Regions from separate parts of the Ensifer sp. ENS03 genome, predicted to be linked through region 1. Evidence: riboswitches for the same ligand, from Rfam matches in the RefSeq annotation. Region 1 holds a riboswitch; each other region holds the start of a gene.
The links. Region 1 has a riboswitch for cobalamin ahead of IB263_RS04075 (aromatic ring-hydroxylating dioxygenase subunit alpha). Riboswitches for the same ligand answer to the same signal wherever they lie in the genome.
Positions count from the first base shown of each region.

Region 1 (3,239 bases):
GCGCGCTGCCGAAGGATCAGCGTCAGCGGGCCGGGCCAGAAGGCTTCGGCCAGCTGCCTCGAAATCGGATCGAAATGCACATGGGCTTCGGCCATCGCCATGTCGGAAACATGCGAGATCAGCGGATTGAAGCGCGGGCGCCCCTTCATCTCGTAGATGCGACTGATCGCATCGGGATTGGTAGCGTCGGCGGCAAGGCCGTAGACGGTCTCGGTCGGAATGGCGACCGGCTCGCCTTCGGCAAGAACGGCGCAGGCGCGCGCGATCGCGCGGTCCGGTTCTCTATCCGTGTCGATGATCTCAGCCATGCCGTTTCCTTTCCGACGCTTCCTTAACGGACGCACCGGAAAAACAGAACGATTTTCTTTGAAGGAACCGGTTCGGCTCAGAGGCTGCGAATGATGCGACGCAACGCGTCATCCTTGGCGCCAAGCATCAGTACGTTTTTCAGCGCGACCTTGGGATCATCCGTGCGAAACAGCAGCCCGTTGTCACGAAAGTTGCGGTTGATGACCATTTGCCCGGCTTGGGCGCCCGGTTCGATGGCGACGGCGAAGTACATGCGTGAATAGCCGGGCTGGATACTCTCGAAAAAATGCGTCTCGTCGCCCAGGTTGCAGAAGAAGTTGGCGAAGTAGAAGGACCAGGTGATGTCCTTGGAGGGAGTAACCGGTGTACGCGCCGCCGTCACGTGACAGTAGCCGAGATGCGGCCGGCCGACGAGCGTGCGGTGGAAGATCATCTTCGGGAACTGGATCGAGGTGTGGAACCCGTTGATCCGCTTATGGGTCGTGTCGCCGGCGGTGCTGAGCTTCTTGCCCGTCCTGTCTGCGACTTCCTCATAGCTCAAATACCGGCGTTCGCTCGGCAACCATTGCCTGCGGTTGATCCGGCCCGTGCGCAGGAATTCGGTATGAACCGCCACCTTCGGCGGGATTGTCGGCAGCTTCTCGGCTGCCGCGTCGTAGTATCTCAACTTTGCCATGATCGTCAGCGCGCCATCTGCCTGCCTGCAGGACCTCTCTCGTCCGCCGGCTAGGCTAGCGGCTCATGGTTAATGAATGATTTCGTCCTGGCTGCATCATTAGCGTTCTCTATCTGACGCGATGTCGCAAACGGGCGAAGCCCTCCCGCATCTGCGCCGACCGCGCCGCAAAAGTCGGCAAATGCCCAAGATGTGATCTATCTATATGTTTGCAATGTAAAAATTCTAAGACGGTGGCCTTTTGTGGCGGTTTTTTCCGTGTCGTCATTCTGGAATTGGATGTCGCTATCGGGCAGCTGCCAAGGCGACTTCCGCGATTACATATCCTTACTCAAGGTGCCGTCTTCGAAGGGAAGATGGAGAATTGGGAAGCCGGTCAAATCCCGGCGCTGCCCCCGCAACGGTGGTGGAGCGAAAGCCTCGGCAAAGGCCACTGGACGGTTCGTCCGGGAAGGCGCCGGGCAGGTCCGAAAGGACGGCTCCTGAGCCCGGAAACCAGCCTTGACGGACATAACCGTAACGGGTTGCGGCGGGCAGCCGGATCGGAGCCTCAAACGCATGGGTGTGCGCCCGTGCGGGTTCCTGTCCTGCCTCTCCGAAACATGGCGCATGAGGACAGGACATGGACACCAGAAACGATATGCTTCGAAAGCTGAAGGGCAGGCGGGACGGCTACAGCCTCGACCGGGCCTTTTACATCGATCCCGACTACTACAGGCAGGATCTGGAAAACATCTGGTACAAGGATTGGCTGTTCATCGGCCATGACTGCGAGATCCCGCGGGCCGGCAATTACTTCACCGTCCAGGTCGGCGACTACCCCGTTGTCATCACCCGCGACCGCCAGGGCGCCATCCGGGCGCTGCACAATTCCTGCCGCCACCGCGGCTCGCGCGTCTGCACGCAGGCGAAAGGCTCGTCGGCAAAGCTTGTCTGTCCCTATCACCAGTGGACCTACGAACTCGACGGCTCGCTGCTCTTCGCCCGGCAGATGGGAGAGGATTTCGACAAGGCCGCCCACAGTCTGAAGCCGATCCATTGCGAAACGGTCGGCGGCTACATCTTCATCAACCTGTCGGAAAAGCCGATGGATTTCACGGCGTTCCGCGACATGGCCTTGCCCTATCTCGCGCCGCATCGGCTCGGCGAAACCAAGGTCGCGTTCGAAAGCACCATCATCGAGAAGGGCAACTGGAAGCTCGTCTGGGAAAACAACCGCGAATGCTACCATTGCGCCGCCAATCATCCGGAACTCTGCCGCACCTATCCTGAGGCGCCGACGGCGACCGGGGTGCAGGGCGCCAAGGATGATCCTGTGATCGCCGAACATTGGGCGAAGTGCGAGGCCGAGGGCCTGCCGAGCGAATTTAAGATGTCGCCGACCGGTCAGTTCCGCGCCGCCCGCATGCCGCTTGTCGACAATGCCGAAAGCTACACCATGTCGGGCGCCCGCGCCGTCAGGCGGGCCCTGTCCGCCGACGTCTCCCAGAGCCAGATCGGCACGCTCTTGATGTTCCACTATCCCACCACCTGGAACCATGTGCTCGCCGACCACGCCATCACCTTCCGGGTGCTGCCGCTCGGGCCCGAACTGACGCAGGTGACGACGAAGTGGCTCGTCAACAAGGATGCGGTCGAAGGCGTCGACTACAATCTAGAAGAACTGACGCATGTCTGGACCGAGACCAACGATCAGGACCGTCAGATCGTCGAGGAAAATGCCTTCGGCATCCGCTCACCGGCCTATGAGCCCGGTCCCTATTCGCCCGAGCACGAGGGTGGCGTGATGCAGTTCGTCGAGTGGTACTGCAAGTTCATGGAGCAGCGCCTTGCCGGCGACGCGGCTCCGCTTTCAAGGGTCGCCTGACATGCAGATGGCCTCTTCGTTTCACCATTTCGACGCGCTGCATGTCTGGATCGACCGGCAGCAGATGCTCGAATGCACATCGGCGGTCGTCGAGACCGCCGATGTCATGACCTTCACCTTCCGGGCCGAAAAGCCCGCCTGGTTTCGCTATCTGCCCGGGCAATTCGTGACCCTCGAACTGCCCGTCGCCGACGAGCCAGTGATGCGCACCTACACCCTGTCGTCGACGCCCTCGCGGCCGCTGTCGATCGCCGTGACCGTCAAGGCGCAGTCAGACAGCATCGGCACCCGCTGGATGTTCGAGCACCTGAAGCCCGGAATGAAACTCCGCGCCTTTGGCCCGCTCGGCGATTTCAGCTTCGTCCGCCATCCCGGCGACAAATACCT
Region 1 is NZ_JACVAV010000001.1:840,223-843,461, forward strand. It holds gene IB263_RS04065 (L-threonylcarbamoyladenylate synthase) at 1-308, opposite strand, end outside; gene IB263_RS04070 (DUF6656 family protein) at 386-985, opposite strand; cobalamin riboswitch at 1,303-1,504, shown strand; gene IB263_RS04075 (aromatic ring-hydroxylating dioxygenase subunit alpha) at 1,608-2,852, shown strand; gene IB263_RS04080 (hybrid-cluster NAD(P)-dependent oxidoreductase) at 2,854-3,239, shown strand, end outside.

Region 2 (3,239 bases), on a different contig from region 1:
GTCAAAGCATGACGGGGCAGCACGAAGTCACGACGGCGCCGGGGGAAACCCCGGCGCCACAAACCCTGATCGACATCGTTTTTCCAGGCGATACCAATCACCATGGCACGCTCTTTGGTGGCGCCGCCCTCGCGTCGATGGACCGGATCGCTTTCATCGTCGCCACCCGTCACGGGCGCGTTCCCTTCGTCACCGCATCCTGCGACCGCATCGATTTTCGTGCGCCTGCGCGCATCGGTCAGATCGTCTGCTTCAGCGGCCGTCCGGTTCGTGTCGGGCGCCGCTCGGTGGTGGTCGAGGTCGAGATGATCGCGGAAGATATCGCCACCGGCAGCCGCGCCCTTTGCAGCAGGGGCACCTTCACCATGGTCGCGATGCCCTGTGCCGATGAAACGGATTGGATGCTGCCGCCGCTCGATGTGGCAACGGACACGCCCGAAGAGGCGGGCACCCTACGCATGGTCGACATCGTCTTTCCCGGCCAGGCCAACAGCTTCGGCGCCATATGCGGTGGCAACGCCCTCGCGCATATGACGAAGGCCGCATTCGTCGTCGCGACGCGCCGGAGCCGCCGGGCGACCGTCCTTGCCTCCTGCACCGGTATGGACTTCAAGCACCGGATCATGATCGGTTCGATCATCGAACCCATCGCCCGCATTGTGCGGACGGGTCGCAGTTCAGCCACCGTCGAGGTCGAACTCTGGTCGGAAGAGCTCCTCACCGGTCTGCGACAGCGGACTGTTACCGGAACGTTCGCTATGGTCGCCGTCGACGATGACAACCGGCCCGTGGCCGCTTTCGCTGCTTGATGGAATGGGGCGTCCGCACCAGGGGCGCCCTATCCACAACCTTGGTGCCAACCGGCTGTTTACTCCCCGTTATCCACACTGCAAAAGAAACCACCCTCCTACCCCCGCCTTCCACATACGGAACCTATTGACGCAGATTTGCGATGAACTACTATATCTAGTGTTCGAGGTTCTTCCGATTCGCAAGGATTGGGAGCTAAGACGGGAATACGGTGCGCCGGCGGGTTTCCGCTGAGGCTATGCCGTAGCTGCCCCCGCAACTGTAGACGGCGAGCGACTGTCCGGATTTGGACCACTGAGGCATGAGGCCTCGGGAAGGTCGGGATGGAAGCTTTGACCCGTAAGCCAGGAGACCTGCCTCGATCACCAAACGTCCACGGGCGGGGTGTCCGGAGGGGTTGAGTGCGTGGCAGGATGAGCCTGCCCGATCGTCTCGACGTCTCCCCGGCAGCCCGTCGAAAGCTTCGGGGTGAAGTCATGCCAGTTTCTTCCAGTTCAGATCCACCTTCTGCGGACGGGTGCGCGTTGTTGCGCGCCTGATTGAAAGGCCGCGCCTTGAAAACCCGCATCCGCGGAATTCCTGAGCGCCCGACCAAAACGAGCCGGCCCGGTTGCGTAACCGACCTTGGGCCAGCTTGACGACGTCAACTCCGGTCGAGGCGACCGGGGAGCGATGTTTCGTGTCCAATCGCCAACACCACGGTTCGCGTTCGCGCGATCCGACGACTTTTTGCGCCCATTTGCCAGACCCCCACGAGGAACCCATGTCGATCACCGTCTACAGCAAACCAGCCTGCGTCCAATGCACCGCCACAACCCGTGCGCTCGACCGCCAAGGCATCGATTATCGCATCGTCGATATCTCCGAGGATTCCGATGCATTCGCGCTGGTGCAGGGTCTTGGCTATCGGCAGGTCCCGGTCGTCGTCGCCGGCGAGCGGCATTGGGCGGGTTTCCGCCCGGACATGATCAGCGCGCTTTCCTGAAGGACGCTGGCGATGGGCCTGATCGTCTATTTTTCCAGCCGCTCGGAAAACACCCATCGCTTCGTCGAAAAGCTCGGCCTTCGCGCCGCCCGCATACCGCTCAGGGAAGGTAAGGACGCACTTACGGTCGCAGAGCCCTACGTGCTGATCGTGCCGACCTATTGCGGCGACGATGGCCGCGGGGCGGTGCCGAAGCAGGTCATCCGCTTCTTGAACGACGCGGGCAACCGCTCTCACATCCGCGGCGTGATCGCAGCGGGCAACAGCAATTTCGGCGCGACCTACGGGATCGCCGGCGACGTGATTTCGGCCAAGTGCCGGGTACCCTATCTCTACCGGTTCGAGCTGCTCGGGACCGACGAGGACGTCGCCAATGTCAAAAACGGGATGGAACGATTTTGGACGTCACGACACTCGAACGCCCCTTGAAGGCGACGGAAGCAGCGCTCGACTATCATGCGCTGAACGCAATGCTGAACCTCTATGACGAAGAGGGACGGATCCAGCTCGACAAGGACCGGCAGGCGGCGAAACAGTACTTCCTCCAGCACGTCAACCAGAACACGGTGTTCTTCCATAACCTCCGGGAAAAACTCGATTATCTGGTGACCGAGGGCTATTACGAGCAGGAAGTGCTGGACCAGTATTCCTTCAACTTCGTGCGCGATCTCTACGATCATGCCTATTCAAAGAAGTTCCGCTTTCCGACCTTCCTCGGGGCGTTCAAATACTACACGTCCTATACGCTGAAGACCTTCGACGGAAAGCGCTACCTGGAACGCTACGAAGACCGTGTCTGCATGGTGGCGATGGCCTTGGCGCGCGGCAACGAGGGGCTTGCCCGCGATCTCGTCGACGAGATCATCTCCGGCCGCTTCCAGCCGGCAACGCCGACTTTCCTCAACGCCGGCAAGAAGAGCCGCGGCGAGCTCGTCTCCTGCTTTCTGCTCCGGATCGAGGACAACATGGAGAGTATCGGCCGCGCCATCAATTCGGCGCTGCAGCTTTCCAAGCGCGGTGGCGGCGTGGCGCTGTCGCTCACCAACATCCGCGAGATGGGCGCGCCGATCAAGCAGATCGAGAACCAGTCATCCGGCGTCATCCCGGTCATGAAGCTGCTCGAAGACAGTTTCTCTTACGCCAACCAACTCGGCGCGCGCCAGGGAGCCGGTGCTGTCTACCTGCACGCCCACCACCCCGACATCATGCGCTTCCTCGATACCAAGCGCGAAAACGCCGACGAGAAGATCCGCATCAAGACGCTGTCGCTCGGCGTCGTCATCCCCGACATCACCTTCGAGCTCGCCCGCAACAACGAGGACATGTATCTGTTCTCACCCTATGACGTGGAGCAGGTCTATGGCGTGCCCCTCACCGAGATTTCGGTGACCGAGAAGTACCGCGAGATGGTCGAGGATGCCCGCATCCGCAAGCGCAAGATCAA
Region 2 is NZ_JACVAV010000003.1:517,507-520,745, reverse strand. It holds gene metE (5-methyltetrahydropteroyltriglutamate--homocysteine S-methyltransferase) at 1-12, shown strand, start outside; gene IB263_RS15260 (acyl-CoA thioesterase) at 9-809, shown strand; cobalamin riboswitch at 960-1,186, shown strand; gene nrdH (glutaredoxin-like protein NrdH) at 1,574-1,795, shown strand; gene nrdI (class Ib ribonucleoside-diphosphate reductase assembly flavoprotein NrdI) at 1,808-2,224, shown strand; gene nrdE (class 1b ribonucleoside-diphosphate reductase subunit alpha) at 2,194-3,239, shown strand, end outside.
Region 2: another riboswitch for cobalamin. It lies ahead of nrdH (glutaredoxin-like protein NrdH); the one in region 1 lies ahead of IB263_RS04075 (aromatic ring-hydroxylating dioxygenase subunit alpha).

Region 3 (3,239 bases), on a different contig from region 1:
CGTCATCTGCGGCCGCAACGCCGCCAAGGGGCGGGCGAAGGCCGAGCAGATCGGCAAGTCAAGCGGTGCGAAAGTTGTCTATGTCGAGGCCGATCTTGAAAAAGTAGAGGACGCCCGCAAGGTGGTCGCCGCTTGCGACGCGGAATTCGGCCGGGTCGATGCGCTGGTCAACGCCGCAGCTATCACCGACCGTGGCACGATCCTCGACACCACGCCCGAACTCTTCGACCGCATGTTCGCGATCAATGTGCGCGCGCCGTTCTTCCTGATGCAGGAGGCGGTGAAGATCATGCGGCGGGAGAAGACCGAGGGCACGATCGTCAACATCGGCTCTATGTCGGCGATGGCCGGCCAGCCGTTCATTGCCGCCTATTGTTCGTCGAAAGGCGCCCTCGAAACGCTGACCAAAAACACGGCTTATGCGCTTCTTCGCAACCGCATTCGCGTCAACGGGCTGAATATCGGCTGGATGGCGTCCGAAGGCGAAGACCGCATCCAGCGCGAGTTTCATGGCGCGGCGGCCGATTGGCTCGAAAAGGCGGCGGCCGGCCAGCCTTTCGGTCGGCTCGTCGATCCGGCCGAAGTGGCGCGGGCCTGCGCCTATCTGTCGTCGGCCGAGTCCGGGCTGATGACCGGATCGGTGATTTGCTTCGATCAGTCGGTCTGGGGCGCCTATGACGGTTCGCCACATCCGGTCGCTCCGCTTTGAGGTGGAGGTAAACGACTAAGCTCGACAGTAGCCGGCGGAAAGTGGCGTGCCATGTCCCGGCCGGGTTGGCGCCGCTTGTCTTTCTCAAACGGCTGTGCACTTAGTGCCGTCGTCAGGTGCCCGCGAAAGCGGGAGAATCGGGAATCCGGTGTCATTCCGGAACGTGCCCAACGCTGTGACGGGGACGATCGCCTCTAAGAGAGCCTTGAATTGATTCAAGGTTTTGCCACTGGATCTTCAAGCGATCTGGGAAGGCGAGGTGATCGGTTGAACCGAAGTCAGAAGACCGGCCTGGCGAGATAGACCGAACCCCGCGTGGACGGCGGGAGGTTTTCGCATTGTTGGGGATCGAACGATGCTGACTGAACCGAAGGGCGGCCTTGCGGCTGCCGGCGCCTTTTCGTTGCCAGAGCGGGAGGCCGTCTACCGTGCCATCGAGACACGTCGCGACGTGCGCGATGAATTCCTGCCCGCGCCATTGCCGGATGATCTGATCTTGCGCCTGCTGGCCGCTGCGCACAGCGCCCCGTCCGTGGGCTTCATGCAGCCGTGGAACTTCGTGCTGGTGCGGGCGGAAGAAACGCGTGAGCGCGTCTGGCATGCGTTTCGCCGCGCCAATGACGAGGCCGCGCTGATGTTCGAGGCGGAACAACAGGCCAAGTACCGTGCGCTGAAGCTGGAAGGCATCCGCAAGGCGCCGCTCAGCATCTGTGTCACCTGCGACCGCACGCGCGGCGGTGCCGTCGTACTCGGGCGCACCCACAATCCGCAGATGGACGTCTATTCCACCGTCTGCGCCGTGCAAAACCTCTGGCTTGCGGCGCGGGCCGAAGGGGTGGGCGTCGGCTGGGTGAGCATTTTCCACGAGGCCGAGATCAAGGCGATTCTCGGCATCCCAGATCATATCGAGATCGTTGCCTGGCTCTGCCTCGGCTATGTCGATCGCCTCTATCAGCAGCCGGAACTCGCCGTGAAGGGCTGGCGCCAGCGCCTGCCGCTCGACGAGCTGGTTTTCGAAGACGGATGGGGACGCAGCAAGGAGAAGGCGTAAGGCCTCGTCCGATCAATTCTGGACCGGCTGATAGGCCGGTCCCTTCGGATGCTTGAGGTCGATGGCGGTTTCTTCCTGCGGCAGGTAGGTCGGGCCGACGACGCGAACCTTGTTCTTCGACGGATCGTAAGGCCGCTCTTCGGCCGGCGCCTTGGCGGTATTGCTCGCCGCTTCCGGCTTCTTGGTCTCGATGACGATGATCGACGACTGGTCGTCACCGATCTTCGTTCCGTTTGCCTTCGGTGTGGTCGAGGCGGTCTGGGGTATCTGGCAGCCGCACTGGCCGGGTTTTCCGACAGCGCGGGTGCGATAGGCAAAGGCGTTGGGCATTTCGGTATAGGGACGGCCGGTCACGGCCGAGACCATCTTGTCGCTCTCTTCCGTGTTGAGGTCGTGAAAATAGAGCTCGGTCTCAGCCCCCGGGCAGCGCGCCCGACAGGCCTGCTCGTCGCGCGGGAAATCGGCCGGCGTCGCATCTGAAGAAACCGGGAAAAAGGCGCCGTCGCAGGTGCGCACGCACATGGTTCTGAGCGTGCCGCTATAGTAGCGCTCCTGCGGCGCGTAGCCGTCTTCGCCTCGGCCGAGCATCGGGCCGTAGGCGTCTTCCGGCGGCAGGTCGGCAACGATGTTGCGGTGGCTTTCCGGCACGTCCGGTTCCACGCTTGCGAACTCCTCGCGGTCGCCATAGCAACCGTTGATCTCCAGCGCGGCAAGGATGCGGCGCCGGCTGTCGTCGCTGCCGCCGGCGACGATCTGCTCGCGCTCGGACTTCAGCATGCGCAGATTGTCTTCCATCTCGGCGATCAGGCTGTTGAGGCCGTAGCAAGTGTCGGGGTCGCCGCCGTCGAAGCCAATGGCGTTGCCGCCACTGCAACCCGCGCGGCGGCGGTCGTTCTTTGCCCGCCGCAGCTCGATATTCTGCCGCGAGATCGCGCTTGCGTAGTCGCGCGCATCGGCATTGCTGGCGACGTAGTCAGGCAGTTGCGCGAGCCGCGCGTTCAGTCGGTCGCAGGCCGTCGATGCCAGTGACGGACCGGCACCGATCAGAACCAGAGGCACAAGGGCCGCAGCGACGTGTTTCATGCGCGTGAACACGGGCGAAAGTCTCTTCCTGTTGCCAGGTCGGCGCCGACCTTCTGCGGGTTGCTGCCAGCGGCATTCCTGTTTCGCCTCCATCATAGAGCTTGTCGGTGATCGTGCAACGACAAGCGACGGTTTGCGTTAACAGCGCAGATCGACTGACGCGCTTAGGCGGCGCGGGCGGTTTCCAGCGACATCGGACGTTCGAGCACGGTACCTTCGATGGCAGCGACCGCCTTCATCCGCGTGAGCAGATCCGGCGTTACTTCCCAAGCGACGGCAACCGCGAAAACGGAGCCGATGCGATGCGGTTCGGCGATACGCTCGCCCGGGCATCCCATGCGCCGGAACATGCGCTCCAGGAACACATCCGTCACCGTGACGATGTGGCTGATGCCG
Region 3 is NZ_JACVAV010000002.1:146,837-150,075, reverse strand. It holds gene IB263_RS07355 (SDR family oxidoreductase) at 1-709, shown strand, start outside; cobalamin riboswitch at 807-1,019, shown strand; gene bluB (5,6-dimethylbenzimidazole synthase) at 1,065-1,760, shown strand; gene IB263_RS07345 (DUF2865 domain-containing protein) at 1,773-2,843, opposite strand; gene IB263_RS07340 (acyl-homoserine-lactone synthase) at 3,008-3,239, opposite strand, start outside.
Region 3: another riboswitch for cobalamin. It lies ahead of bluB (5,6-dimethylbenzimidazole synthase); the one in region 1 lies ahead of IB263_RS04075 (aromatic ring-hydroxylating dioxygenase subunit alpha).